3 regions of the Geobacillus stearothermophilus ATCC 12980 genome follow, and region 1 is predicted to be linked to each of the others. Evidence: riboswitches for the same ligand, from Rfam matches in the RefSeq annotation. Region 1 holds a riboswitch; each other region holds the start of a gene.

What was found. A riboswitch is a leader RNA that binds a small molecule or an ion and turns the genes downstream of it on or off. The one in region 1 is predicted to bind S-adenosylmethionine.
Region 2: linked by a shared signal. The riboswitch ahead of QSJ10_RS03165 (bifunctional homocysteine S-methyltransferase/methylenetetrahydrofolate reductase) and the one ahead of QSJ10_RS02020 (phosphoadenylyl-sulfate reductase) in region 1 are both predicted to bind S-adenosylmethionine.
Region 3: linked by a shared signal. The riboswitch ahead of mtnW (2,3-diketo-5-methylthiopentyl-1-phosphate enolase) and the one ahead of QSJ10_RS02020 (phosphoadenylyl-sulfate reductase) in region 1 are both predicted to bind S-adenosylmethionine.

The regions. Positions count from the first base shown of each region.
Region 1 covers NZ_CP128494.1:373,112-383,116, forward strand. Annotated here, with positions in the region: gene QSJ10_RS01965 (PX domain-containing protein) at 1-147, shown strand, start outside; gene QSJ10_RS01970 (precorrin-2 dehydrogenase/sirohydrochlorin ferrochelatase family protein) at 299-940, shown strand; gene bshB2 (bacillithiol biosynthesis deacetylase BshB2) at 1,101-1,754, opposite strand; gene QSJ10_RS01980 (YojF family protein) at 1,768-2,115, opposite strand; gene QSJ10_RS01985 (arginase family protein) at 2,312-3,097, shown strand; gene QSJ10_RS01990 (acylphosphatase) at 3,181-3,465, opposite strand; gene QSJ10_RS01995 (sirohydrochlorin chelatase) at 3,536-4,282, opposite strand; gene cobA (uroporphyrinogen-III C-methyltransferase) at 4,293-5,069, opposite strand; gene cysC (adenylyl-sulfate kinase) at 5,222-5,833, opposite strand; gene sat (sulfate adenylyltransferase) at 5,846-7,006, opposite strand; gene cysP (sulfate permease) at 7,038-8,111, opposite strand; gene QSJ10_RS02020 (phosphoadenylyl-sulfate reductase) at 8,127-8,834, opposite strand; SAM riboswitch class I at 8,957-9,063, opposite strand; gene QSJ10_RS02025 (DUF1128 domain-containing protein) at 9,191-9,415, opposite strand; gene QSJ10_RS02030 (low molecular weight protein-tyrosine-phosphatase) at 9,619-10,005, shown strand, end outside.
Region 2 covers NZ_CP128494.1:578,128-588,132, forward strand. Annotated here, with positions in the region: gene metH (methionine synthase) at 1-2,116, opposite strand, end outside; gene QSJ10_RS03165 (bifunctional homocysteine S-methyltransferase/methylenetetrahydrofolate reductase) at 2,109-3,956, opposite strand; SAM riboswitch class I at 4,028-4,130, opposite strand; gene QSJ10_RS03170 (zinc ribbon domain-containing protein) at 4,263-4,646, opposite strand; gene QSJ10_RS03175 (hypothetical protein) at 4,948-5,118, shown strand; gene QSJ10_RS03180 (uberolysin/carnocyclin family circular bacteriocin) at 5,182-5,412, shown strand; gene QSJ10_RS03185 (hypothetical protein) at 5,480-7,099, shown strand; gene QSJ10_RS03190 (stage II sporulation protein M) at 7,113-7,622, shown strand; gene QSJ10_RS03195 (ABC transporter ATP-binding protein) at 7,812-8,462, shown strand; gene QSJ10_RS03200 (ABC transporter ATP-binding protein) at 8,585-9,646, shown strand; gene QSJ10_RS03205 (ABC transporter permease) at 9,643-10,005, shown strand, end outside.
Region 3 covers NZ_CP128494.1:783,633-793,637, reverse strand. Annotated here, with positions in the region: gene QSJ10_RS04315 (S9 family peptidase) at 1-1,982, shown strand, start outside; gene QSJ10_RS04310 (Rossmann-fold NAD(P)-binding domain-containing protein) at 2,001-2,141, shown strand; gene QSJ10_RS04305 (Rossmann-fold NAD(P)-binding domain-containing protein) at 2,193-2,549, shown strand; gene QSJ10_RS04300 (phosphate propanoyltransferase) at 2,611-3,177, opposite strand; gene QSJ10_RS04295 (MarR family winged helix-turn-helix transcriptional regulator) at 3,267-3,716, opposite strand; gene QSJ10_RS04290 (ZIP family metal transporter) at 3,933-4,667, shown strand; gene QSJ10_RS04285 (1,2-dihydroxy-3-keto-5-methylthiopentene dioxygenase) at 4,756-5,298, opposite strand; gene QSJ10_RS04280 (methylthioribulose 1-phosphate dehydratase) at 5,328-5,960, opposite strand; gene mtnX (2-hydroxy-3-keto-5-methylthiopentenyl-1-phosphate phosphatase) at 5,957-6,619, opposite strand; gene mtnW (2,3-diketo-5-methylthiopentyl-1-phosphate enolase) at 6,616-7,857, opposite strand; SAM riboswitch class I at 7,935-8,043, opposite strand; gene QSJ10_RS04265 (pyridoxal phosphate-dependent aminotransferase) at 8,183-9,361, opposite strand; gene QSJ10_RS04260 (carbon-nitrogen family hydrolase) at 9,458-10,005, shown strand, end outside.

The DNA of each region.
Region 1 (10,005 bases):
CTTCATCAGCTTCATGAACAAACGAGGCAAGCGATGGAGAACAATGATCAGGAGGCCATGAAAAAACTGCTCCCGCAATGGCTTGAGCATATGAAAAAGAAAAATGAACGGTTGGCGAAATGGCTTCAAGAAGTGAAACAAGGATGATATAATGAAGAAAAAGGCCGTGTTCGATGCACGGCTTCTTTTTTTTACTTTTTGTTGTCAGCCAAGGCAGGCGGTCGGGGAAGATTGCGCCTGTTTGTGCGCAGAAACCGACTCAGTCTGCCTGATGGATGCCGGAATGGGGGGTTGCGCCGTGGGGTATCCGATTGTTCTTCATGTGCGCGGCCGCCGCGCGGTCGTCGTTGGCGGCGGGAAGGTGGCGGCGCGGAAAGTTTACGGTTTGCTTGAAGCAGAAGCGGACGTTGTGGTAATCGCCCCGGAGGCGGTGCCGGACATTGAAGCGCTCGCGGCCAAAGGAGAGATCGTTTGGCGTAAGAAAACGTTCGCTGAAGACGACTTGGCAGGAGCGTTTCTTGTCATTGCGGCGACAAACGACCGGAATGTGAACGAAGCGGTGGCGCAAGCAGCAGCGCCCGGCCAACTCGTAAATGTCGTGGATGACCCGAAACGGTGTGATTTTCATGTTCCCGCTGTCATCCGCCGCGGTCCACTCACCATTGCCGTGTCGACCGGGGGGGCAAGTCCGGCGCTTGCCCGCCGCATCCGCCGCGAGCTTGAGGAGAAGTATGGTGAAGAGTATGAGCCGTATCTTCAATTTTTGCAGAAGGCCCGCGATATCATTTTGCGTGAGGTGGCGGACGATGCCGCACGAAAGCGGCTGTTTCGGGCGCTCGCTGCTGAGTCTTTCCGGCAGCGGGGCCGATGGGATGAAGAGTTGGCCCAGCTATTGGTGAACGAAAAAGAACGAAACGGGGAAAGAGGGAAAGAGCCATGAACATTCCGATGTATATTGTCGATGCGTTCACTGACCGGCCGCTTTTTAGTTGTACAACGGAAGTTGATAGCTGGTTCAGCGGCTCGGCGGGGTTTCGGTGAACGCGGAAACAAGGTGTCCTCATCGGGATGGACACCTTGTTCAAGGCGGGTTAGGCAGGTCAATCATCCCAACGGTACGTCCAAAACCGCTCTGTTTTGAGCCAGGCAAGCGCATCGCCGCGCTTGGAGGCTGCCTGCATCAGCCCTTCGGTTTGCGAACGGTGGGCGCGGATGGCGGCCAGCTTCGTCTCGATCACCGTGCTGACATCGCGGATGACGTCTGGCTGGCCAAGATCTTGTTCACAGTTTTTCGCAAACGCCACACAATGGACGGTCGGTCGTTCTTCTTTCGGCCAGCGCGTCAAGGCGCTGATGACTGCAGCGCCGCATGCATCGTGGTCAGGGTGAACGCTGTAGCCGGGGTAAAACGTGATGACGAGCGACGGGTTTGTTTCTGCCACGATGGCGGCAATCCGGTCAGCGAGTTCGTTTTCATCCTCAAATTCGACCGTTTTGTCGCGATACCCGAGCAGGCGCAAATCGCGAATGCCGAGAACGCGGCACGCTTCTTCCAGCTCCTGCTTGCGGATGAGCGGAAGCGTTTCACGGTTGGCAAACGGGGGCACGCCCATGTTTCGCCCCATTTCCCCAAGGGTCAGGCAGGCGTACGTCACCGGTGTGCCGCTTTGCACATGCTGGGCGATGGTGCCCGAAACGCCAAACGCCTCATCATCCGGGTGGGGAAACACAACAAGTACGTGTCGTTCCTTCATCGCAAGCCCCTCCTTATGCGAACGGCGTGTCGCTCAGCTCAAGAGCGACAGCCAGTTTCCCTTCGTAATCGTGTCCGGCCAACAACAATTGTCCTTCGTTCGTCCATTCCCAATGGGTCAGCCCTTCGGCGTACACCCAGCCGATTTGAAGCTTCAGCCCGACGCGGTACGGCCCCGGGCCGGTGATTTTGCCGCGGGTGAAGCGGATGCGAGCGTTGCGGATGTAAGCGCCGGCGGAAAAGAATCGTTCGTTATGATGAGAGGCGTACGCCCCGTTCGTCGTTTCCAAATGGATGTATACGTCGCGATTGGCGAAGCGATCCAACGCCTCTTGAACAGCGGCGGCGTCAATCGGCTGCACGCGGGGTCCCTCCTTTAGCTGTTTTCTATTATTGTACATGACCAAGGCATAGGAACGGAAATATTTCGTCTTTCATTGTATATAGGAACGGAAATATTTCGTCTTTCATTGTATAATGAAGAACGGACACAGCTTGGACTCATCCGCACCTGAGAGGCGTTGAACAACGATTCAGCGAAAGGAAGGGTGAGGAGAAATGGGGTTTCAAGGCAATGGTGTCACGATGCTCAATTTTGACGGCACTTACCGGCCGCAAAAGCGATTGTTCCGCTTTCCGCACGAATGGATCGATCTGTCGGATGTGCCGGAGACGAATTTGTATTGCAGCGGGGAGGCTCTCGCCGAAATCGAACGGCGGCTGCGCCGTCGGCGGATGCGCGGAGCGGTTTTAATCGGGAACGGCAACTTCCATTATGTAAGCTATTTGCTCATAAAGGAGATGAAAGAGCCGTTTACGCTCGTCTTGTTTGACCATCATACCGATGCCGAAGGGGGGAGCGACCGCCTCATTTCATGCGGCTCGTGGGTCGCTTACGCACTCGGACATCCGCAGCTGCAAAAAGTCATCATTGTTGGTCCGTCATGTTCTCCAAGCCATCTTCGTTTATCTCCAAAGATTACAGTTCTTCCTTTCGATGATCACGATGAATGGCCGACGGCGCTTTTGGACGCTATTCCGACCGGGAGCGTCTATATCAGCATTGATAAAGATGCGCTGCGCCGCGAAGACTCCGTGACGAACTGGGATCAGGGGATGATGCCGCTTTCCCGGCTGCTCGCTTGTTTGCGCCTTCTGCTATTCTATAAAAAAGTGCTCGGCGTGGACATATGCGGGGAGTACCCGCAAGCGGCTGTCGATGTATTCCATCCGTTTTGCCGTGAAGCGCAGCAAAAAAATGAGCGTGCGAATACGGCCATTTTGGAGACGTGTTTTCAATATGCGGCGCCGCATTGCGGCCGGCTTAAGCAGGACGGATGGTGATCCCGCTTTTTCATTGGTGGAAAGAGCGCTTGACGGCAGACGGACAACGTCTGCGCTGGGAATAGATCCAAGCGGTGCAACAGTCAAATGCCGCTTCCGTACACAATGCGGAACTTAGTTTCGTCAGGGCGGACGGGGCGCGGCTCAACGTGCATGCGGGAAACTTTGGCAAACATCGTGCCGGCTTCAATCGTATCCAAAAACAGTTGGAGCGCGCTTTCATGCCCTTGGACTTCCATCTCCACCGTCCCGTCATCGTTGTTTTTCACCCAGCCGGTCAGCTGGCGTTTGAGCGCTTCGTGTTGGACGAAATAGCGAAACCCGACGCCTTGCACGCGCCCTTCGACCATGACATGAACCCGTTTCATCATGATTGAAGCCCTCCTTCGCTGCGGTCGCTTCGCTTCCATCATACCATGAAAAAAGGAGCTTGTCTGCTCAAGCTCCTTTTTTCGCTGCCGACAGCGCCTGCACCTGTTGTTGAATGAGCGTTACAAGCCGCGGATGATACCCTAAGTATGAGCATAAATGCCACTGTTGATCGGAAACAGGCATCGCTTGCAGCTTCCGTTCGACTGTTTTCATTAAAACGCCGGTAAACAGCAAATACGGCACGATAAAGACGCGCCGGTATATGGATGCCTGCGCCCGCTTGAACCCTTCGTCAAGCGTCGGGCGGATGGCGGCGAGAAAACAAACGTCAACGTGCGGCACGCTCGTTTTTTCTTGCAAGCGCCGGGCGATAGCGGCGATGTCGCGCTTCGTATCCGGGTCGCTGCTGCCGCGGCCAATCAGCAGAACCATTGATTCATGGTCAAGCGGCGCCGGCTGCTCGCCGATGCGGTCGATGATGATGTCAATCATTGCATCGTGGACGCCAAACGGCGCTCCGCAGACGATCTCCAAAGACGGATGGCGCTGTTTCGCTGCTTTAAGCGCAGCCGGAATGTCCTGTTTGGCATGTCCGGCGGATAGAAGCAGCAACGGGATGACGATCACACGGGTTGCCCCTTGGGCGGCGCAACGGTCAACGCCGGTCGCAATATCCGGCTCAGCCAGCTCAACGAAGCACAGTTCTTGAATCGGGATGTCGATGGCCGCCTTGCATTGTTCAACGAAGCGGGCTGCTTCTCGGCGCGCAGCCGGAACCCGGCTGCCGTGGCTGACGTACAAAATGGCTTCCATCGCCATTGCCTCACGAGGTGGCGCCAGCGGCTGCCGATGATGACAACAACCGCTCAAACCATTGAATGTTGGCGCGCAGCCGGACGACATCCCCGATGATGACCATGCTTGGATTTTCGATGCGTTCTTTGGCGGCAATAGCGGCGATTGTCGCCAGCGTGCCGGTGACCGTGCGCTGGATGGGGGTCGTTCCCCACTGAATGATCGCCGTCGGCGTATCCGGCGCCTTGCCGTATTTAATCAGCTGACCGCAAATGTATGGCAAATTGTGGACGCCCATGTAAATGGCGATCGTATCAATGCCTTTGGTGAGGCTTTCCCACTTAATGTCTTCGCGGGTTCCGTCGCGGCGATGCCCCGTGACAAAGGCGACGCTGGAGCTGAACTCGCGATGGGTGACAGGAATACCGGCGTAAGCGGCCGCCGCGATGGCCGATGTGACGCCAGGGACGATCTCAAACTCGATCCCGTGCTGAACGAGCGCTTCCGCCTCTTCACCGCCGCGCCCGAACACAAACGGATCGCCGCCTTTTAAACGGACAACTGTTTTTCCTTTTTTTGCATGCAGAACGAGTGAACGGTTGATCGTTTCCTGCTGCATAGCATGGTAGCCGGGCAGCTTGCCGCAAAAAATGAGTTCAGCGTCTGGCTTGGCATATGCCAGCAAGTCCTCATTAATGAGGCGGTCGTACAAAATGACGTCGGCTTGTTGAATGCATTTCAACCCTTTGACGGTAATGAGTTCCGGATCGCCGGGGCCGGCCCCGACCAAATATACTTTCCCCATCGTTGTTTCAGCCCTTTCTGTCGTGATCCCGTCAGCTGCCGGCAGCAGCGCAAACGTTCCGTTGATGTTCATTGTAAACGCCTGGCCGTGGCATGAAAACGACTTTGTAAAATCGTCTCCCACTCTTTTTTCGAGTGGGAGACACGGTATCGTTAATGGGTTTCCGATGCGGGGATGAATCCGCGCTCCCGCAAATACGCGAGCACTTGCTCGACACATTCGTCCACCGAATAACGATGCGTTTCGATGGTCAGCTCCGGCGCTTCCGGCGCTTCATACGGCGAATCGATGCCGGTGAATTCGCGGATTTCCCCGCGGCGCGCTTTTTGATACAGCCCCTTTGGATCGCGCTTCTCGCACTCCTCAATCGGGCAGTTGACATATATCTCAATGAATTCGTCTTCCTCGACTAAGCGGCGAACGAGCGCCCGGTCTTCGGCAAACGGCGAAATGAATGCCGTTAACACGAACTGGCCGCTGTCGACAAACAGTTTGGCGACTTCGCCGATGCGGCGGATGTTTTCTGTCCGATCGGCGGCGGAAAAGCCGAGGTCTTTATTGAGCCCGTGGCGGATATTGTCACCATCGAGAACGTAATTTTGAATGCCAAGCTCAAACAGCCGTCTGGAGACGGCGTTCGCCACCGTCGATTTGCCGGATCCGGACAGGCCGGTGAACCAAAGGACGGCGCTATGATGGCCGTTGCGTTGGCGGCGATCTTCTTTTGTCACCGATGTATGATGCCAAACGATATTCGTGCTCATCTCGCTCCTCCTTTAGCGTGTCGACGGGGTGACCGTTTCGCGTTCTTGCAGCCCTTTGATCAAAACGGCGGCCACTTCCGGACGGCTGAATGTGCTCGGCGGCACTTGGCCGTTACGCAACATTTCACGGACTTTCGTGCCAGAAAGGACAACGTGATATTGTGCGTCGTGCGGGCATGTTTTCGTCGATGCCATGCCTTCGCATTTCGTGCAATAAAAGCTGTGTTCGAAAAAGAGCGGTGTAATGCCAAGCTCTTCGGCTGTAAAGTTCGAGAAGATTTTTTGCGCATCATACGTGCCGTAATAGTTGCCGACGCCCGCATGGTCGCGGCCGACGATGAAGTGCGTGCAGCCGAAGTTTTTCCGCACCATGGCATGGAAAATCGCTTCGCGCGGACCGGCATAGCGCATCGCAGCTTGGAAGACGCCCAAGAAAACGCGGTCTTTCGGATAATAGTTTTCCAGCAGCACTTGATAGCTTTCCATCCGGATGTCGGCCGGAATATCGTCCGCTTTCGTTTCGCCGACGAGCGGGTTTAAAAACAAGCCGTCCACGATTTCAAGCGCGCATTTTTGAATGTATTCATGGGCGCGGTGAACCGGGTTGCGTGTTTGGAAGCCGACGACGGTATTCCAGCCGAGTTCGGCAAATCGTTTCCGCGTTTCGGCCGGATCGAAATAAAACGGAGCAAACTGGCCTTTGTCGGTCCGTTTGACGAGCGTAACCGCTCCGCCGACGTACACATCTGGTTTTTCAAACAGCTTGCGCACGCCCGGGTGAGCGAGTTCATCGGTTTTATAGACGAGCTTGGCTTCTTTCGTTTTATCCGGGCGGTAAATATCGGCGATTTCAATGACGCCGTAGACGTCGCCGCCATAAACGAGTTTCGCTTTGTCGCCGACAGTGAGTTCACTCGCTTTTTCTTCCGTCACCGCCAGCGTGATCGGAATGCTCCAGACAGTGCCATCAGCGAGGCGCATCGTTTCTACGACCGCATCGTAATCGGCTTTCGTTAAAAACCCGGTGAGCGGGCTGTAGGCGCCTGTGCCGATCAGCTCAAGGTCGCTTAGTTCGGCTTTGGACAGCTCGATCGTTTTCGTTGCTTCATCGATTGGGTAATCCGGATTCCAACGGTTGATCAATGTGCCGCCATGCGGAATGCTCAAACTCATGTTCATAACCTCCTAGATTGATAGATGTTCATTAAATGCCGCCGCCATGTTCATGAAGCGAACGCTCTTCTTCGGCGACTGTTTTTTTTAAGCTGATGACGCCAAGCGTCGCCAGGCAGACGCTGAAGATGGCAATCACCGTGTAAACATCGCTGTCAAGCAACAGTTTCACAAGGCTGTACGAAATGACAAGGGAAAATATTGGCGAAACAAACCACACTTTCAACAGTTGCACGACAATCCGCTTTTGCCAAATCGACATCCCGCTTTTCGCCGTGCCGATGCCGATGATCGCCGATGTCGTAATCTGCGTAAGCGGAACAGGCAAACCAAACAGCGACGAAATGATGACGAGCACGGCTCCCGTGCCGGAAATGGCGATTCCTTCAAACGGGGAGAAGTTTGTAATTTTCTTTCCGTTTGTTTCTAACACGCGATGCCCAAGCAACAGGGCGCCGGCAGCGACAAACAAGCCGCCGAAGATAGTTGCCGGCCCGACCGCCATCAGCCCGGCGCCGACGAGCGGCCCGACGGCATTGGCCACATTGTTCATGCCGGCGGAAAACGCCTCGAGAAAGCCCGTGACAACGAGCAAGGCCATGAATGTTTTTTGCCAGCGCCCTTGTTCAAGCTGCGGATATTTTCGCTTGAGCGTCAAAAACCATTTGCCGACAGCCAGCGTAAACGAAAAGGCGACGATCGGGATCACGATCCATACCGACACGATAAACAGCAGCTTATGAAAGTACAACGCCTGATAGGCGATGCCAACGCCGACGACTGATCCAACGGTGATCTCGCTCGTCGAGAGCGGAATGCCCATGATGTTCGCCGCAAAAAGTGAAATGGCCGCCGCCGTTAAAATGATGACGACGATTTTGACGGTGAGGATCGAAGACGGAATAATGCCCGACCCGATCGTTTTCACTACTTCTCCGCCGCCAAGGCTGCCGAGAAACACGCCGATGCCGCAAAGAAGGAGGGCCATCGACTTTTTCGGAATGGCGCCCGACCCGTACGCGACGCCCATCGAGGCGGCCGCGCCGCTCGCCCCGATGTTCATGGCGAAGAAAAAGGACACAATAAAGGCAATGGCAAGGAGCATATCGTTGTTCTCCCCTTATGTGAGATGGAGCCCGCACTCCGTTTTCCCCTGGCCGGCCCAGCGCCCGGAGCGCAAATCGTTCGGATCCGATGCCGGCGCTGTGCAAGGGGCGCAGCCGATGCTCGGGTAGCCCCGGTCATGGAGCACGTTGTACGGAAGACCTTGTTTATATACGTAATTCCAAACGTCTTTCCACGTCCAATGAATGAGCGGGCACACTTTAATGGAGCGGAATTTGTCGTCTTTATTGATGTACTCGACATGGCGCCGCGTCGGCGACTGTTCGCGGCGCAAGCCGGAAATCCAGGCGGTGACGCCGGTCAAGACTTCCCGCAGCGGAATGACTTTGCGCAACTCACAGCATTTGTTCGGATCGCGTTTCCATAGTTCATCGCCGAACTGTGCAGCCTGCTCCTCCAGCGTCAAGTGCGGCTGTTTCATCACGATGCGGAGCGACGGGTATTTTTCCTGTACGTTCGCGATCGTGTCGTACGTCTCTTGGAAATGCATCCCTGTATCCAAAAAGACGATTTCCGCATCCGGCTTGACTTGGAAAATCAAATCAATGAGCACAATCCCTTCAATGCCAAAACTGCACGCATAGACAATGTCATCGCCGTATTCGCGGTACGCCCAAGCAAGGACAGCCAACGCCCCTTTCGTTTCATCATCGGACGGAAAAGACGGTTTTTCGGCCGTTTCCCATTGGTCATATGTGAGCATCGTTTCCCCCTCCTTAAAAAACAAAGAAAATCAACATAATTAGTCGGATATTCATCCGGCAACGGGCAGCCTGGCGATAAAAACGCCCCTTCCATTTCGGAAAGAGCGGAAGAACGAGGGACGCCTTATCTTCCAAAATGGATCCCATTTTGCTGGAATTAGCACCTTGCCAAACGCGGCAGGTTGCCGGAGTTCATCGGGCCAGTCCCTCCCCCGCTCTTGATAAGCGTATGTAATTTATATTGATTAAATTTTAACACAATTGGCGCTAATGTCAATCCTAGTTTTTCGATAGGAATTTTTTTATATACATAGGCAGCTTCGCGATGCTTCCATCCGGTGACGGAAGGAGAGGATTACCGCTTGCGCAGGCTTCCGAGCTCCTCAACAATGGCCTGTATTTCGCTTGAACTGAACGTTTCACGCTTCATGACCATGTCGTAAATGTCTTTCAGTTCGTCATACCATGCCTCGGAAAAATGGGCCGGCTTAATCGCATCAAAATTGAGCACTTTTAATTTTTTCTTCAGTTGTTCAACGATATATTCGACGTTTTCTGCGGACGGTTTCGATAAATCCATGGTTTCGCTCCTTTCGTGGCAGGTTATCATGTATTGTACCACACCGGCGGTGAAAAAGGGGAGAGGCAATATAGTCCGCGCCAGCGTTAGGTGGTAAAATATAGGTGCATGTGCACGAGCTGCTAGAAAGCAGCTATCAAGCGCTTGGATGAAAAGGGAAAACTAATGCCAAGAAAACGGGATGGAAAGGAGTGGCTGCTTCGATGGTCAAAGTGTTGTTTGTTTGCCTCGGCAACATTTGCCGTTCGCCGATGGCGGAAGCGGTATTCCGTCATTTGGTGAACGAACGGGGGCTTGACGGACAGATTGTCGTTGATTCAGCGGGAACGGGCAGCTGGCATGTCGGGGAGCCGCCGCATGAGGGGACAAGGCGGATTTTGAGTGAAAACGACATTGACTATTCCGGCATCCGCGCCCGGCAAGTCGGGCGCCGCGACTTGGAGGAATTTGATTACATCATCGCCATGGACGCCGCCAATTTGAGCGATTTGCGCCGGCTCGCCGGGCCGAATTCGCCGGCGGTGATCGCCCGGCTGCTTGATTTTGTCCCGGATCGGGAAAAAGACGATGTGCCGGATCCGTATTATACC
Region 2 (10,005 bases), 210 kb from region 1:
TCTTTTCCATATACGGCTCTAAAAAGGCGACCGCTGCTTTCATCACTTCCGCGCTTTGCAATACTTCAGCGACGATGAGCTGGTTGTTGTTGAACAGCCGCCCGACTTCATCCATGCCGGCCATAAGCGGACCGTTGATGATCGAAAGCGGATCGGAGTAGGTCTCAAGCGCCTTCTCTAAATCGGGAATGAGCCCGTCTTTCGACCCTTCAATGACGTAGCGGGCGAGCCGCTCTTCAAGGCTCAAGTTCTCCTCAGCCGGCTTGGCGGCGGTGATTTTGCTTCGGTAAAATTCGATAAAGGTGTTTAATGTTTCATCGCTCGTGTCAAACAAAAGCGCTTCGGCCATCCGCACTTCCTCTTCCGGAATCGAGGCGAACCGCTCAAGCTTCTCAGTGTTGACGATCGCATAATCGAGCCCAGCTTGCGTGCAACGGTACAAAAAGACGGAGTTGAGCACCTCGCGCCCGGCCGGCGGCAAGCCGAACGAGACGTTGCTGATGCCGAGCATCGTCAAGCAATGAGGCAGCCGCTCTTTAATGAGGCGGATGCCTTTGATCGTTTCATTCGCCGCGCCGATGTATTGCTCATCACCGGTGCCGACCGGGAAGACGAGCGGATCGAAAATGATGTCGCGCGCCGGCACCCCGTAGCGGTTAACGAGCAAGTCATACGAACGCAAGGCAATTTCCAGCTTCCGTTCGGCGGTGACCGCCATCCCTTGTTCATCGATCGTGCCGACGACGACAGCGGCGCCGTATTTGTGCAAGAGAGGAACGACTTTCGCAAACCGCTCCTCGCCGTCTTCCAAGTTGATCGAATTGATGATCGCTTTCCCTTGCGAGTAGGTGAGGGCGCGTTCAATGACGCGCTCGTCGGTCGAATCGATGACAAGCGGCACTTTCACTTTTTTCACGACTTCGCGGACGAACTGTTCCATGTCATGGAGTTCGTCGCGGTCTGGGTCGGCGAGGCAAATGTCGATGACATGGGCGCCGTTTTTCACTTGGGCGCGGGCGATTTCCGCCGCTTCTTCGTATTTCCCTTCGGCGATGAGGCGTTTGAATTTGCGCGAGCCGATCACGTTTGTCCGCTCGCCGACAAAGAGCGGGCGCATCGTTTCATCATAGATGAGCGCCTCGATGCCGGAAACGGCGTGGACATCAAACGAAGACGGGATCGCCCGCGGCGGGAGATCACGCACCGCTTCGGCAATGGCGCGGATATGATCCGGCGTCGTACCGCAACACCCGCCGACGATGTTGATCCATCCCTTTTCGGCAAAGCGGCGGATTTTCTCTGCCAACATCTCCGGCGTTTCATGGTAGCGGCCTTCCTCATCCGGCAGACCGGCGTTCGGGTAGCAGCTGACCGCCGTGTCAGCGAGCGAGGCGAGCGTGCGCAAATGGTCGGTCATAAACTCGGGGCCTGTCGCGCAGTTTAAGCCGACGGCGATCGGCTTCATATGGCGCACCGAGATGAAAAACGCATCGATCGCCTGCCCGGCGAGTGTCGTGCCCATCGGTTCGATCGTGCCGGAAATCATGAGCGGCACGCGGCGACCGACCGCTTCAAACGCCTTCGAAATGCCGAGAAAACCGGCTTTGACATTCAGCGTATCTTGGCACGTCTCGAGTAGGAGAAGGTCGACGCCTCCTAAGAGCAGTCCGCGCGCTTGTTCTTCGTAGGCGGCGACGAGTTCTTCAAACGTTGCGCCGCCTGTCACCGACAACGTTTTCGTCGTCGGCCCCATCGAACCGGCGACAAAGCGCGGCCAGTCCGGGGTGGAGAACGACTCAGCCGTTTGTTTGGCGAGTTTGGCCGCTTCGATGTTCAGCTCAAGCGCCAAATGACCGAGGCCATATTCGTCAAGCACGATGCGTGTCGCTCCGAACGTGTTCGTTTCAATGATATCAGCACCGGCTTCTAGGTACGCTTCATGAATGCGGCGGATGATATGCGGGGCGGTGAGGGTCAAATATTCGTTGCACCCTTCATACGCCTCGCCGCCAAAGTCGGCGGCCGATAGGTTGGCTCTTTGGATCATCGTGCCCATGGCGCCATCGATGACAAGAATTTTTCTTTGCAGCTGCTGTTCTAAGGTGACGTTAGCCATGAACAACCTTCCTTTCTTTGGCGGCCGCTTCTTTTTCGTGAATGTAGCGGACGAGCTCGACTGTCATGTCATAGCGCAAGAACGGCGTGATCAAATAAATGCCGTTAAACAAATCAAACGCAGCGTCAATGAGCGATTTGGCGATAGCGATGCCTTCCTTGGCTGCTTGCACCGGGTCGCTGCCGCAGGCGGCCATGCGGGCGCGAATCTCGTCAGAGAGCGTAATGCCCGGCACTTCATGATGCAAAAAGTCGGCGTTGCGCGCGCTCACAAGCGGCATAATGCCGATGTAAATCGGCGTGTCAAGATGCTTGGTTGCTTCGTACACTTCAACGATTTTCTCTTCCGAGTAAATCGGCTGGGTCAAGAAATAGTGGGCGCCGCATTGAATTTTTTTCTCCATTCGCTCAACTGCTTTATCCAAATGGCGGACGTTCGGGTTGAACGCAGCGCCGATCGAGAAGTTCGTTTTTTGCCCAAGCGGTTTGCCCGAGTACGACAGCCCTTCGTTAAACTGGCGGATCAAGCGGATCAAATCGAACGATGATAAATCATACACCGACGTTGCTCCTGGGAAGTCGCCGATTTTCGACGGGTCGCCGGTAATGGCGAGCACGTCGGTGATGCCGAGCGTATGCAAGCCCATCAAATGCGACTGTAAGCCGATCAAATTGCGATCGCGGCATGTAATATGCACAAGCGGGCGGATGCCGAGTTGCTCCTTGATGATCGTGGCGACAGCGGCGTTGCTGATGCGCGGCGTGGCGAGCGAGTTGTCGGCCAACGTCAGCGCATCGATGCCGGCGTCATGGAGCGCTTTCGCCCCAGCAAGAAACTTGTCAATGCCGAGTTGCTTCGGCGGATCTAGCTCCACAATGACCGAGCGGTACGTGCGGGCGAGCTCGGGAAGCGGAGTCGGCGCGGGCCGATCGGCTTGCACCGATACAGATGCCGTGCGCCGCTTCACCGTTTTTTCCGTCACCGGCGTCCGGTCGGCGAGCGCCTTTGCCATTGCCTCAATATGTTTCGGCGTCGTGCCGCAGCACCCGCCGATCAAGCGCACCCCTTGGTCGCGGAACGCTTTGGCTGTTTCCTCGAAATATTCAGCGTTCGTCTCATAGACAAGCCGGCCATCGCGGTAATCCGGGAGGCTCGCATTCGGATACGCCGACAAAAACGCCTGCTTTGGCAGCGGCACTTCCTCGAGCGACCGAAGCATATGATATGGACCGAGACGACAGTTCAGTCCGACGACATCGGCCCCGAGCGCCTCCAGGCGGATAAGGGCGTCCGCGAGCGGCGTGCCATCTTGCAAGACGCCGACTTCATGGAGCGAGACGTGAGCGATAATCGGCAAGTCGGTCTCTTTGCGGGCGATGGCAAGCACCGTCTCCAACTCTTCCAAATCGTAATACGTCTCGAGCAGCACGCCGTCGACTCCTTCAGCCAGCAGGACAAACAGCTGCTCGCGAAACGTCCGTTTCACTTCTTCAAGCGTGACGACGCTTTTGTTTAACGTGCGCAGCCCCCCGATCGTTCCGAGCACGTATGCCCGCCCGTTCGCCGCTTGCCTGGCGAGCCGCACCGCCGCGCGGTTGATGGCCGGCACCTCATCTTCAAGGCCGTAGCGGGCGAGTTTCACATAGTTGGCGCCGTATGTATTCGTCTGAATGACGTCGGCGCCCGCGGCGATATACGCTTCATGAATATGGACGATTTCATCTGGATTGGATAAATTCAATTCTTCAAAACAACGGTCAATGCCGTGCGAATATAAAAGCGTTCCCATCGCCCCGTCGGCGATGAGAATGCGCTCTTTCAACTCATCCAGCAATCCCACGTTCGATTCCCCCGTTTCTCCGTAGTAAAAGAAAAAAGCCTTCTATAAGAAGAAGACTTTTCATTCGCTTCTTCTTATCTTCCAGGCTTCCGCCTGTCTGGATTTAGCACCTTGGCCGCGGGCCAGGTTGCTGAGGGTTCACCGGGCCAGTCCCTCCCCCTCTCTTGATAAGAATGCCGGTATGCAATTGTGCGGTGACGTTTTGATGATTACTATATAATTTAATGTATTTTTCGAAATTATTCAATACGGTGAAGAAGGAAATTTCAAAAGTTAAAGAGATTCAGATAAAAAGAGCGGCTCGCGTCAAGGGCTCGGCGCTTTCCCGCATCGGGGGCAAAACTGAAAATCACGCTGCACATGTTCTCCGCAGTATGGGCAATACTTGTTTGTTTTCTCTTTGCCTCCAAATCGGACGTTCAGTGGGTCGGGCTCTTCCTCGCTGACGACAATGTCCAATAAGGACATGCGTTGTTTTCCCGTCGCATTTTTGTAATGGTAAATTGCTTGAAATACACCGATGGCGATGACGACAAGGCCGAAAAACGGAAAAAAGCGGGCGGCGGGAAACGGCGAGTCCGCGGTGATGGAGAAGGTCATCACCATCCAAAAGATGCCGAACAACACAGCGGCGATGCTGCCGAACAGCCCTTGCATCGACGGGACGCGGCCGGGTTTGATGCTTTTCAAGTGGATTCCTTCTCCATTCGTTTCATGTTGGTTGGGATTATTATACCATATGATGATGTAGGAAACATGGGATGACGTAATAAAAAAGAAGCATTGTATCTCCTCCCTTACCTTGTACTAATCTCTTAAAAGCATCTCTGTTTCATGTCAATAGCACGAAATATGTCGAAATATGTAAAAAAAAGATAAAATTATCGAACGATTTCTCTTTTTTTTTTTTTAGAGTCAAGGTGTATAATTAAAATGGATGATATTAACAAGGAATTTACTAGAAACCGCATCGCAGACAGGAGTGAAGTGGGTGAAACAATGGTCGTGGCCGTATTTTATTCTGATTAGCCTGCCGCTTGTTGTGTTGATTGGAGTTGCTTTTCGCCTAAAAGCGGCCAGCATGCCCATCAAAATAGGATTTATTGTATTGGTGCTGCTTTACGGCGGGGTTTATTCTCGTTTAGTGCGAAGGATGAGATAGACACAGAATGTTTTTGAAAAAAGTTTTGATCGATTATCATTTACTGGAAGGAGATGATAGGTTATGAGTTTGCTGGCGCTTGTTGCCGGGACGCTCGGCGTGTCACAGTCAATCGCGACGACGGTTGTTTCGATTGTGTTGACCGGCTCCACTCTCATTTCTATTATTCTTGGGATCACCGCTATTTTGTCAGGTGGAGTCGACGTCATTTTGGAAATTGGGTGGTCAGCTTTTGTCGCGACGGTGAAAAAAATAGTGGCGGAACGAGGAAAAGCAGCAGCGATTGCATGGTAAAAGGCAAAACGGCAGGGGAAAAACTCCCTGCCGTTCCTAATGAGTAAATCAATGTGGGGGAAGAGAAATGAAACTCGTATGGCTGTTATATCAACAACGACAACGAAGCAGTTTGGCGCCGTTGCAGAGAAAATCGCCTTTTTCCCCGAAGATGACCATGTTCTTGGTGGAAGCGGCGAAATGGCTTGTTTCATCGGCTGTGGTTGTAGCCTTTTGCGCTCGATCCTCGACGCTGTTTCGCCCTTCTATGGTTATGGGAGCTCTTTTTTTCATGTCTGTCAGTCCTTTCATAGGAGTTTTGCTTGAGTCCAAAGAGGCATTGCAACGTCAATACCATTATCATTATGTGCGTCTGTCTGGAGTGCGGGATGACGAGGTGTGGCAGCGATTGCTCAAAATCCACTATGCTGTGTCTCTTCTGCGGCTATTGCCGATTTGGTTGCCTCCTTCCATTGGGTTGATGATGATGTTCGGGATCACAGGCGCATCATTCGTATGGTTTGGACATACGATGTTGTTGCTTCTTTATGTGACATCGCATATAGTGCGTGGCTCAACTTTTAGAGCGATAGGCGCATTTTCTGCCTTTTTCTTTCGAATGGCATCATTCGCGATTGGTTATGTCGTGCTTGCGGCGATTGTGCCGTTGCTGCAATTGTCCCGCCAAGCGGTTCGAATGTATGGGTTGTCGCTCTCTTACCTTGTGTATATGGATGGTTATGTTGCTCATTGGCAACAGCTGTTTTATGAACGCATGACAAGTTGGAGGGAAGGGTGGTTATTTTCAAGTGCAACTTTATCATTCATCGGTGCTGGATTCGCTCTGTTGGCTTTGATTTGCTTTTCTTTCACTCGTGCGTCTCATTCTGACAAGACAGCGTACATGCTATATTCATGGCATCAACGTGTCATAGAGTCGTTAAAAATTCGCAGCACGAATAATGCAATTTTATATAAAGATCTTTGTCTGTTAACACGCCAAGCCCGTGAGTTGACGAAACCGCCTTGGTCGCTATTTTTGCCAGGGGAATGGTTTTTGGTCGCAGGAGCGAATTTGGCGCTGTTGCCGATTGTTCATAACGGGTCGATCATTTTGTTTTTGTTTATGTTTGAAATGTATATCGTCATGACAGGGACGTTGCGGGCCATTACCGACGTCTTTCGCGACATTTTTCAGTTTGAAAGCGAGATGGAGCGTCTCACTGTGTTTCGTCTTCTTTCTCCACCTCCTCTTGTACCGTTAATCGAAGCGAAATGGACGCTGCTTGAGCGATTAGGCGTCTACCCATGCATGACGGCAGTAGGATTGCTACTTCTCGAATACATAGGATTATTGGGGATGCGTGGAGGGCTTTGGGCAGCAATGGGAGCTGTGGTGATGATGCCCGTCTATTCGCTTGTTGTCAAGCGGATTTTGCGCACCGATTATGAAGTATTCTGCCTTGTTTTAGCCAGCGGTGAGCAGGCGGCATTGACATCTCCGCGTGATTATGCGGGGTATATGGTGATTGCGGCCGGAAATCATTCGTTTCATCGCTTGTTGATTTACATAACCGTTTTTTCATCACTTCTTTCTGCCTTTTTTATGCTTTTGAAAGGTTGGAGTTGGGCATGTTACAGCGTTTTGTTTGTCTTGATGCTGTACCTTGTATTATGGAATAGTTCTCAATATGCTCGGCGCACTTGAGGAGGCATTTGCGGTGATCAGACGAGCGATTCACACTCATTTGCCGTATATGTTATTGTCGTTAGGTGTGTACATTGTATGTTTTGCTTTTGGAGCAGTGATTTTTTCACAAAAGCTTACGATTCATCCGACTTCCATGGCGTTTTGGACCACTTTAGGCCACAACTTGATGGTTGGAGCCATTTTGATGGTTGGCGGATGGCTGACGCTAGGAATGGCCAATACCCTTTATCTCGGTTACAACGCAGCAATGCTAGGCGTGATCGTGAGAGGAGTCGCCACAGGATATGGCATGCAGCCGTTGATGACCGGTGTCTTTCCTCACGCGATTCCTGAAATCATCGGCCATATCTTGTTTTGTACATTAGGGTACGAGACATGGCGGTTTCTTCAAATCGTCAAAAAAAGAGCAAGAGGAGAAGAAGAAACGCTCTATATACGGGATATCCTCTTTTTACTAGTGCTGGCGGTCGCGCTGCTCATCATCTCAGCATGGTTGGAATCAACGGTGTCTCATGTATAAAAATAGACGGGTCTAAAAAGCAGGAGGCTCTTCACCACAACATGTACTTGACAAGCAATACAGCTTCCTGCACAAAGATTTGAAAAAATCACGGATTTGTTGATTTTCCCTTACAAGCGTAAATAGAGTTCAGAAAAAATCAAGTACAACTTTTGGTGAAGAGCCAAGCAGGAAAAGGGGAAGAAATAGATGGAACCGTTATTTTCATTGCAAAACTTGACGTATCGCTATGATGGGGGAGCCACGATTTTTCAGCAGTTCTCATTTTCCATTTTTTCAGGGGAGACCGTGCTTCTCACCGGCCCCAATGGAGTGGGGAAAACGACTCTTTTGCATATTATTTCGGGATTGCTCGATAAAGGAGAGCTGCATTATCAAGCCTTTTATAAAGGCAATCCGATTCAGCTTCCCGACATGCGCGCTCATTTGTCTTATGTGACATCCGAGACTGTCATGTTTTCAAAATTGACGGGTTATGAAAATATCGAATGTTTCCGGCTTTTATGGAAGCTGGATCAACAGTACGTCCGCAAAGCGAACGAATTATGCAGTCTGCTTGGAATGGAGGAGATGCTCCCGCTCCCGGTGGATCAGTATTCATTAGGAACAAAACAAAAACTGCATATTGCGATTGCTTTAGCCCGCCCGGTCAAATTGTATTTGATGGATGAACCGTTCAATTCCCTTGATAGGCTAAGTCGCGATCGGTTGGCGGAGTGGATTCAAGGCGACCGTCAACATGCTTATCTCATTGCTTCTCACGTTCATCAAGAGCGCTTCCCTGGCTCCCGCATAATCTCGCTTACACGTCCAAACAATGAAGACAAAATAGAAAAATGACGGCGGGATCTTCAGGAAAAATTCAGTTTTCATACGTGTGATCAAGGATTTTTCCGTTGCACTTTCCACTCTCCTATGTTCTAATTAGGAATAGTGAACATCAAGAAGACGGAGGGCTGGAAGTGAACGGGGAAGAGATCATCCGCTTCGAGCGAGTGACGAAGGAATACGACGGAACGGTCGTATTGGATGACGTCAGTTTTGCGATGGAGCGCGGGAAGTTTTATACGCTGCTTGGCCCGTCAGGGTGCGGGAAGACGACGATTTTGCGGCTGATTGCCGGGTTTATCGAACCGACGGAAGGAACGATTTATTTCCACGGGAAGCCGATTCAAAACGTCCCGCCGAACAAGCGGCAAGTCAACACTGTTTTTCAAGACTATGCATTGTTCCCTCATCTCGATGTGTTTGAAAACGTTGCGTTTGGTTTGCGCGTGAAAAAGATGAAAGAAACCGACATTCGCGAGAAAGTGAGGGAATCGCTTCGGTTTGTCAACTTAGACGGCTATGAGCGCCGCCGCATTCAAGAAATGTCCGGCGGTCAGCGCCAGCGCGTCGCGATTGCGCGGGCGATTGTGAATGAGCCAGAAGTTTTGCTCTTGGATGAGCCGCTATCGGCCTTGGATTTGAAGCTGCGCACGGAAATGCAGTACGAACTTCGTGAATTGCAGCGCCGCTTAGGGATTACGTTCATTTTTGTCACGCATGATCAAGAAGAAGCGTTGGCGATGTCCGATTACATTTTTGTTCTAAATAAAGGAAAAATTCAGCAGTTTGGGACGCCGAAAGACATTTACGACGAGCCTGTCAATCGATTCGTCGCCGATTTCATTGGCGAATCGAACATTTTGTCAGGGCGCATGATCGATGATTTCCTCGTCGAATTTGCCGGCAAACAGTTTGCGTGTGTTGACCGCGGCTTCGCGCCAAACGAACCGGTCGATGTCGTCATCCGCCCGGAAGATTTGGAGCTCGCGGCGCCGGAAGACGGGCAGATCGTCATCCGCGTCGATTCGCTCTTATTCCGCGGTGTCCATTATGAAATTTGCGGCTATGACGAAAACGGCAACGAATGGCTTGTTCATTCGACGAAAAAGGCCGAAGTCGGGGAAACGGTCGGCCTTCGTTTTGAACCGGAAGCGATTCACGTCATGCGACTCGAAAAGGAGGATGAGGACGCATGACGGAACGGGCGTGGCGGAACTGGTATTTAATCCCTTATGGCATTTGGCTTGTGCTGTTTGTCGTGGCCCCGATTGTCTTTTTGGTGTATGAATCGTTTTTGGATCTTGACGGCCATTGGACGTTGTCCAACTACAAATCCGTGTGGACGCCCATTTATTTGAAAATGATGGCGTATTCGTTTTGGTATGCGTTTTTAATCACGCTTGTGTCGCTGCTCATCGGCTATCCGACCGCCTATTGGCTGACGAAGACGCGGCACAAGCAGCTATGGCTGTTGTTGCTTATTTTGCCGATGTGGGTGAATTTGCTGCTGAAGGTGTATGCGTTTTTAGGGCTGTTCGGCACGTACGGGCTGACC
Region 3 (10,005 bases), 410 kb from region 1:
CGGCGGAAGATTTGCTTCGCCTCCGCTCGGTGCGCGACCCGCACTACGCGCCGGACGGGACGCGCGCCGTGTTTGTGGAAAAATCGATTGATGAGGAAAAACAATACCGCTCCCATTTATGGATATGGGCGGCAGACGGCTCCGTCCGTCAATGGACGTTCGGCCGCTGGCGCGACATGAAGCCGCGTTTTTCCCCAAGAGGTGAAATAATCGCCTTTTTATCTGACCGCTCCGGACGCACACAGCTTTGGCTTTTGCCCGCCAATGGCGGTGAGGCTCGCCAACTGACGTTTTTCAAAAACGGTGTGCGCGATTACGTTTGGTCGCCGGACGGGACGTTTCTCATCACCCTAACGACGCTTGGCGATGATGAAACGATTGAAGACCGCGAAGAACCGGAAAAGGTAGAAGTGAAGCGAGCCGACCTGAAACCGCGCGTGGTCGAGCGGCTGTATTACAAATCAGACGCGTCGGGTTTTCTTGACGGCAAACGGGCGGTGCTCACGCGCATCGATGTGCTGTCAGGAAAAAGCGAAGCGTTGACGGGCCGCGAGGAGGAAATCGGTTCGTTTGCGATTTCGCCAAACGGACGGACGCTCGCCTTTGTCGCCAACCGAAACGAGGATCCGGACACAACCTTTACGCGCGACATTGTTTTGCTTGATCTCGAATCGAAAGCGGAAACGAACTTGACGAACGGATGCGGCACATTCGCTTCGCTCGCCTGGTCGCCGGACGGAACGAAGCTCGCCGCCATCGGCCATGATCTTGCTTATCTCGGGGCTACGCTTCACCGGCTTTACGTCTTTGAGCCGGAGCGTGGAACGAAGCGGGTGTTGACCGCCGATTGGGATGTCCATCTCGGCGATGCCATGGTCGGCGACACACACGCTGATGCGAAAGGGCCGGGACCAATTTGGGCGAGCGACGGAAGCGGCCTGTATGTCACCGCCTCGGAGCGCGGACGCGTCAACTTGTATTTCGTCTCGCTCGCCGGCCCGATCGTTCCGGTGATCGAAGGCAACTTCCATTTATACGGTTTAGCCATCCACCCAAGTGAACAGCAAGCCATCGCCGCCATCAGCTCGCCTACGTCCGTTGGCGATTTATATGCGGTCTCGCTTGCCGATGGAACGAAAACGCGGCTTACGCGTGCCAATGAAGCGCTCGAAAACGAAGTGGTGTTCGCCGATGCCGAACCGTTTACGTATCGATCGGCGGACGGTTTGGAGATTCAAGGCTGGATCATGAAACCGCCTGAGCTTGACGAAGGGGAAAAGGCGCCGCTTGTCGTCGAAATTCACGGTGGGCCGCATGCGATGTATGGATTTACGTTTTTCCATGAATTGCAGCTGCTCGCTTCATCCGGTTATGCCGTGCTGTTTACGAACCCGCGCGGCAGCCACGGATACGGCCAGTCGTTTGTCAATGCGGTGCGCGGCGACTATGGCGGCATGGATTATGAAGACATTATGGCTGGCGTCGACGCCGCCATCAGCAAGTTCGACTTTATTGACAAAGAACGGCTTGGCGTCACCGGCGGCAGCTACGGCGGATTTATGACGAACTGGATCGTTGGGCATACCGACCGATTCAAAGCGGCTGTCACTCAACGTTCGATTTCCAACTGGCTCAGCTTCTCTGGCGTGAGCGACATCGGCTACTTTTTCACGAAATGGGAAGTCGGCTGCGACGTTTGGGAAGACGCTGAGCGGCTTTGGCATCATTCGCCGCTCAAATACGTCAAACACATGCGCACACCGCTTTTGATTTTGCACAGCGAACGCGATTACCGCTGCCCAATTGAGCAGGCCGAACAGCTGTTTGTCGCCTTAAAGCAGCTCGGGCGGGAAACAAAGCTCGTCCGCTTTCCGGACGCCAACCACGATTTGTCGCGCACCGGCAACCCTGCTCTTCGGCTTGAGCGTCTTCGCCATATCGTCGATTGGTTTGACCGCTATTTGAAAGGAGCATCGCATTAATCCGAAAGGAGAACCACCATGTACGCACTCGTCATCGGTGGGACAGGCATGTTAACCGACGTGTCGCTTTGGCTCGTGCGAGAAGGGTACCATATATCCATCGTCGCCCGGAACAGGGAACGGATGGAACGGCTCATCGCCCGCGCCGCACATCTTTAGGCCATTACCCCGCTTTTGGTCGATTATCGCGATCATGATGTACTATGTTCCTTGATTCACCAAACAATCAATGAAAACAGAGCCTTCGACCTTGTTGTCGCATGGGTGCACAGCGACGGGAAACAGGCGTTTCCGACCATCATCCGGGAAAATAGCAGACATCCCGGTCCTTGGCGTCTGTTCCACGTGCCCGGCAGCCGGGCCCATCCGGCCGAGGCAAAGCGGGAACTCCATTTGTCTTCCGCTTGCCTGTACCGGCAAATTCAGCTTGGCTTCGTGATCGAAGAGCACAGCACGCGTTGGCTCACCCATCAAGAAATCAGCAGCGGCGTCATTGACGCCATTCAGCGTGATGCGCCGTTTCATCTTGTCGGCACACTAGCATCAGAGAAGAAGCGGCCGCATTAATGGGAAGCGCCCTCTCGTTTGTACCGAGAGGGTGCTTTGTCCGCCTTTGGCGCGGATGGTTTCACGATGGAAGCAGTTCGACATAATCGCCCGTTTTCAAGCCGGCCGCGTTCGCTTCATCGGTGTCAATGTGCATATCTAACGCAAAATCTTCGCTGACGCGGACGATCACTTCGTCAAAAATGAGCGCCCGCTCCCCTTGCGTTTTCACTTTCACAACTTGTTTATCGCGGACGCCAAACGTCTCGGCATCTTTCGGCGTCATATGAATGTGACGCTTGGCAATGATCACCCCTTTGTCGACGGTCACCGTCCCCTTCGGCCCGTGAATCGTAATGCCCGGCGTTCCGTCAATATCGCCGGATAAGCGGACCGGGGGCGCGACGCCGAGCTTGAAGCTGTCGGTTTTCGAAATTTCAAGCTGGGTGAGCGAACGGACCGGTCCGAGGACGCGGACGTTTTCAATTTTCCCTTTCGGCCCTTCGACCGTCACCGTTTCCTTGGCGGCGAACTGGCCAGGCTGCGACAACGGCTTGAGCACCGTCAGCTCGGCGCCTTCGCCAAACAGCGCCGCCATGTGTTCTTTTGATAAATGAATGTGGCGATTCGATACCCCTACTGGAACCATCAATGGTGATCTCTCCTTTTTTGCTGGCTATGGTATGTTCTTTATATAACGTATCCATTTCCGGCAAAATTAAAGAGGCCGACCTCGCGTCAGCCCCTTGTTTTTGCCCCATATCCTAATTTTTTCAGCAGCGCAATCGCCTGCTCTTTTTCTGCCGCCGTCAGCGCCGAAACCGTTTCGTGAATTTTTTCCGCATGCTCGGGAAATACGCGCTCAATAAACCGCCGCCCCTCTTCTGTAATGGACGCGTACGTGACGCGCCGGTCCTTTTCGCAGGCGCGGCGGACGATCAATCCTTTGTTTTCCAGTTTGTCAATGACGTAGGTGATGCTCCCGCTCGCCAGCAAAATTTTTTCGCCAATTTGCTGGAGCGGCTGATCCCCTTTATGGTATAACAATTCTAACACGGCAAATTCGGTCGGATTGACCCCGAATGAGTGGATTGATTTGTTCACTTGGTCGCTTACGGCGCGGTAAGCCCGCGACAATACGATAAACAACTTTAGCGATTGCTCGAGTTCTTGCTTTTTTTGTTCCATGCCATCCAACCCTTTGCATTTAACCATTTCTTACTTGCATTATACTTGAACAGCAAACAGGCAGGCAACCGTTTTTGCCAGGCGCTGGTCCATTTTTCTCGCCAGCGGCCGTTCCTTTCGCTATGATAATTTTGTTATAGGGCAGCGCTTGGGCGATTGTCACATTTGTGGAAACAGCGTATATGAAAAAATAAAGGCTGATGAAGGGGGAATTGGATGAACGGGGTATTGACCGGCAGTGTGCTGTCCGCCTTATCGACCGGACTTGGCGCTGTGCCGATTTTGTTTATGGCCAAATCGCTCACCCACCGCTGGCGCGATGTACTCCTCGCGTTTTCAGCCGGCATTATGATGGCGGCCTCGATGACAAGTCTTATTCCCGAGACCCTGCGGTCCGGCGGTTTTGAGGCGCTCGCCATCGGATTGGCGGCGGGGGTGCTCGTGTTAACGTTGCTTGAGATGACCGTCCCCCATATCGACTTGGAGCATACGAAAAGCGGCTTGCAATTCGACGAAAAGGCGATGCTCATCATCGCCGCCATTGCGATGCACAATCTCCCCGAAGGGCTGTCAGTCGGGGTGAGCTACGCCTCAGACGGCGCTTCGCAAATCGGCAATTTGATCGCATTGGCCATCGGCTTGCAAAACGCGCCGGAAGGATTTTTGGTCGCCTTGTTTTTAGTCAATCAGCAGATTGGCCGCTTTAAAGCGTTTGTCATTGCCACGTTAACCGGCGCGGTCGAAATTGTGACGTCTTTGCTCGGCTTTTATTTAACCTCTCTCTTCCGCGGCCTCGTTCCATACGGGTTAGCGTTTGCCGCCGGGGCGATGCTGTTCATCATTTACAAAGAGCTCATTCCCGAAAGCCATGGCGACGGCAACGAACGGATCTCGACGTACGCCTTTATTATCGGCATTTTGTTTATGATTTTGTTAACCGAATCGTTTTAGCGGTCTCTCCTTCCGTCATCGAGGCAAGCGCTCCTCTCCATACAGAACGAAACACCCCGCTGCCTTGCCTGGCAACGGGGTGTTCTCATTATTGGACAGCCTCTTCTTTCTCTTCATACGGATGGGCGACCCAACCGGACGGGTTGATGAACAGGCGGACGGCTACGACTTGGCGGTCGTCCATGAGCGTAAAGTAGTGCGGATTCCCTTCCGGCACGGAAATGACATCGCCGGCTTCCAGCTCGACGTCAAAATAGCCGGTCTCTTTGTCGCCTTTGATAATGAAAATGCCATGGCCGGCCGTAATGGCGCGCACTTCGTCTTCCGTATGGATGTGCACTTGTTCAAATTTTTTCAGCAGTTCATCCAAGTTCGGCGTCGCATCGGACAGAGCGACGATATCCCATGTTTTGTAGCCGCGGCGCGCCGCCAAGTCTTCAATTTCATCTTTGAACGCCGCCAAAATTTCATTTTTCTCTTCATCGGTGAGCACGTATTTGTCGCGCAAATGCTCCGGCAGTTTGGCAATGTCCCAATGCTCGTACAGGACGCCTTGGCTGTTTAAAAAGGCGCGCACATTCTCCTCTCCTGTAATCACTTCACCTGTTTTTCTCACTTTGATGACGGCCATGTCAAAATCCCCCTTCTAAAAGATGTATATTAACCAACCGGCAGGCCGGCCCGTTGCAAAAGCAGCCGCTTCACCTGCCAGCTGAACAAAAACTCCCACGCTTCCAAATGTTTTTTCGCTTCAAACGCCGTTCGTCCCCAGACGGTAATGCCGTGGTTGTGGATCAACACGGCGCCGGCGTCGCCATGAACATGGTTCGCAAACTCCCGAGCCAGCGTCGGGATGTCGGCGTCATTGTTAATGATCGGGATGCGCACTGCGGCGTTTTCTTCCCAAATGCCAAACGCCTTGATGATTTCCTGGCCGGAAAAGACTGCTTCCCCGTTTGACGCATACAGTTCAGAAATCAAATTGTTGTCCACGGTATGAACGTGCAAGACGCAACCGGCGTTTGTGCGGTTGTAAATTTCCACATGCAGCAGCGTCTCCGCTGATGGCTTTAAATGTGTTTTCTCCGCTGGTCGGCCAGCAGCGTCAACGAGCAAGAAGTCCTCATCCGTTTGCTTCCGCTTATCCTTGCCGCTCGCTGTCACCAAAAACGTCAACGGGTCGTCCGTCACTTTGATCGACAAATTGCCGCTTGTTGCGAAAAACCAATCGCGGGCGGCGAGCTCGGCTTTCACTTCCGCAAGCTCGTTCCACTTTTTCACGACGATGCTCATACGATCACCTCCATTCGCTGCAACGCATCCATCACGTCAAAAAACGTCGCAAATGGCGCGTGCGGCAGGTCAAGCTCTTGACATTTTTCAAGCAGAAAATCGCGCGCCAGCACATAGTCGGCTTGCCTGGCCACCGCCAAGTCGGTGATCGAATCGCCGATGACGACGTGATACCCGTCCGGGCGGGCAAGCCTGCGCAATAGCGACGGCTTGCAGCAGCCGCAGCCGTTTTGGCACCGGCTGTCACATGCATGCGGCCATGTGATGCGGATCGTCTCACCGCTGAAATCGGAGCCGTTGCAAAAAATCCGCTCCGGTTCAATGAGCCCTTCAAGCAGCGGATAGACGAAAAAGTCGATGCCGCCGCTCACGATATAGAGCGGGATGCTTTGCTCTTTTGTCCATGCGACAAACTCGCGGAACCCTTCGCGCAAGCGGGCGGTGCTAAGCAAAAAGTCAACAATCTCCCCTTTCAGCGCTGACGGAAGAAGCGAAAACATTTTTCCGACGCCTTCCTGAACGGAGATGCGCTGGGCGAGAATGTCGTCCTTTAGTGCCTCCCACTCCGGCGGGGCGAACTGTTTCATAATCGCGATGATGTTGTCGTTTTCCGTGATCGTGCCGTCAAAATCGCAAAAAAGAACGAGTTGTTTCGTCATGCTTCCACCTCAATAGCGCCCCAGCGGTCGATCGCCTTTTGCAGCGCCTCGTTGTCTTTCGCCGCTTCACGAAGCGGACGGCCGACCAGCGCTGCGTCGATGGCGGCGCGAAACGCCTTTCCGCCGCCGATCGCCCCGTCCGGGTGGCCGTGGATGCCGCCGCCGGCGTTGACGACGCTGTCAAGGCCAAAATCGCGGACAAGGAGCGGCACCAAGCCCGGATGGATGCCGGCCGATGGCACTGGAAACGCCCGGGCAAACGGCTCTTGTTCATCGGTCAGCGCCCGGGCGATGCCAAGCGCCTGCTCGCGCTCCAAGGCGACGCTGCCGTACGGCGACGGGAACAGAACAAAGTCGGCGCCGGCAAGCCGCAAAAGCTTTCCAAGCAAGAGCGACGGGGCGACGCCGTAAAACTCCGACGGCGTGATCGCGCCGCTGAACGCCGGGTGGGCCATGATCGGAACGGAAATCTCTTCATCTTCCCGCAACCCTTGTAGGACGTCCAATCCATAGGCGAACACGTTGAACAACAGCACATCGGCGCCAAGCTCAGCCGCCCGTTTCGCTTTTTCTTTCAGTTCAAACGTTTTGCCGGTCAAGTTGACGGCATACAGCGTCCGCTTGCCTGTTTGTTCGTACACCTCTTCGAGCGCCGCTTTGCCTTCTGTAATGCGCTTCGCAAATGGCAGACGATCGCTGTCAAACAAAATTTCGTCATCTTTGACCAAGTCAACGCCGCCAAGCGCTTGCTTTTTCAACTCTGATGTCAAATACGCCAAATCGCGGCCAACGATGCCCTTGAAAATGCTCATCAACAGCGGGCGGTCGTACACTCCGACCTTTTCGCGAATGCCGGCGATGCCAAAGCGCGGCCCCGGAAACTGCCGCTTCCATTCTTCCGGAAATTCCAAATCAAGCAACCGCACTTCCCCGTCAAGCGACAGCTTGCCGAACGTCGTCACCAACAATGCTGGCAAATCGGCGCTGAAGTTGACGGTCGGGTAAGCGATTTTGACGATTGCCCGCTTCAACCGCTTGCCGAAATAGGCGTTTACCCGCTCGCTCTCGCCAAGCTCTTCGATCGCAACGACTTCCCCTTTATGCTTGCGAAGCTGGTCTTGCTCTAGCTGCGGCAAGTCGGTCCATGTGCCGACTGTCAAGCCGAGCGCGATTCCTTCCGCTTTTTGGCGAATATCGTGTTCATCATGAAGCAAATACGTCGCAATGACTGCACTCATCGTCCATCCCTCTTTCAATATATGGCGAAATAAAAAAGCCCCTTCCTAAGAAGAGGCGTCATTCATTCATGGCGCTCTTCTTATCTCCCAGCGTTTCCGCTGCAAGAATTAGCACCGTGCTTAGCGTGCGCCAAGCCGGTTGCCGGGCTTCATTGGGCTCGTCCCTCCGCCTGCTCTTGATAAGAAAGCCTGCTCGTTTATGCACTTGTCAAACGATTGGCAAATTTACTTTGAATTATGACAGCCTTTGCCGCCGTTGTCAATTATTTTTTTAAAATAGCCTGGTCAACGTTGTCCCGTCAACGGTTCATTGCCGCTCTTTTTTTCAAAACAATCCGAGCCGGCCGATCCGCTCCGCCGCTTCGCGAAGCCGCGCTTCATCGGTCAACAATCCAACGCGCACATACCCTTCGCCGTGTTTTCCAAAACCGATGCCTGGGGCGACGGCGACGTGCGCCCGCTCAAGCAACAGATCGGCAAATTCGGCGGATGATGCGCCTTTTGGCAACGGAAGCCAGGCGAAAAATGATCCAGACGGCGCCGGCGCTTCCCATCCGATCGTCGCGCGCAAAGCATGAATAAACGTATTGCGGCGCGCCTCGTACAAGGCAACGAGCTCCGCGACGCAGTCTTGCGGGCCGAGGAGCGCAGCTGCCGCCGCTTCTTGGACGGCGCCGAACAAGCTGACGTACAAATGATCTTGCAACAACTCAATGGCACGGATGATCCGCTCATTGCCGACAGCGAACGCCACGCGCCAGCCGGCCATATTGTACGTTTTCGAGAACGTGTAGATTTCAACGCCAATGTCTTTCGCCCCGTCCACTTCTAGAAAGCTGACCGGCTTTTGGCCGTCAAAGCCGACCGCGCCATAGGCAAAATCATGCACAACGGCTATGCCGTACTTTTCCGCAAATGCCACCGTTTCAGCAAAAAACTCCTTCGTCGCCGTCGCGCCGGTCGGGTTGTTCGGATAGTTTAAAAACATCAGTTTCGCCCGGTCGGCCGCCGCCCTGGGAATGGCCGAATAATCCGGCAGAAACTCATTCTCCGCGACAAGCGGCATCATTTCCATCCGCGCGCGGGCGAGCGCGATTCCCGACCAATAGTCCGGATAACCCGGGTCCGGGACGAGCACGACATCGCCCGGGTTGACGAGGCAAAGCGGCAGCTCGACAAGCCCGGCTTTGCCGCCGAACAAGATGGCGACCTCGCGGGCCGGGTCGATCGTCACCCCGTACTCGCGCGCGTAAAACGCCGCTACGGCTTTTTTCAAAAACGAGTAGCCTTGAAACGGCGAATATTTATGGTATTTCGGATTGGCCGCCGCCCGCTGCATCGCCTCGACGATATGCTTTGGCGTCGGCTGATCCGGATTGCCCTGCCCTAAGTTGATCACATCATAACCCGCCTTGATCTTCGCACCGACTTTCGCCACGAGCGAGGCGAAAAACTGCTTCGGCAGCTGTTCAAGCAGTTCGGAAAAGGGAAATTCGATCGTCATCGTCCACACCTTCTCAAACATTCTTGAAATTCTAGTGCAACATCATATATCGTTAAAAGCAAAATGTAAAGAAAATTTTTTCCGAGGTGAACGCTCATGACGATCCGCATCGCCTGCCTGCAGCTTGACATTGCATTTGGCGATCCAGCAAAAAACGAACAGCAAGCCGAACAGGCCGTGGAATCCGCTGCCAAAGACGGCGCTGACATCATCGTGCTGCCAGAGTTATGGACGACCGGCTACGATTTGACGCGCCTGGATGAAATTGCCGACGAAGGCGCCGAACGGGCGAAGGCGCTCGCTTCCCGATTGGCGCAAACGTACGGCGTCCATTTCGTCGCCGGTTCGGTCGCCAAAAAAACAGCCGCCGGCGTGACAAACACGATGATCGTGGCCAACCGCCATGGCCAAATCGTCGGCGAATACAGCAAGCTTCACCTGTTCCAATTGATGGATGAACATTTGTATTTGCAGCCGGGAAACGAGCCAGGCTTGTTCTCGCTTGACGGGCTGCCGTGCGCTGGGGTCATTTGCTATGACATCCGATTTCCGGAGTGGATTCGCGCCCATGCGTTGGCCGGAGCGGAAGTGCTGTTTGTCGTCGCCGAATGGCCGCTTCCCCGCCTTCACCATTGGCGGACGCT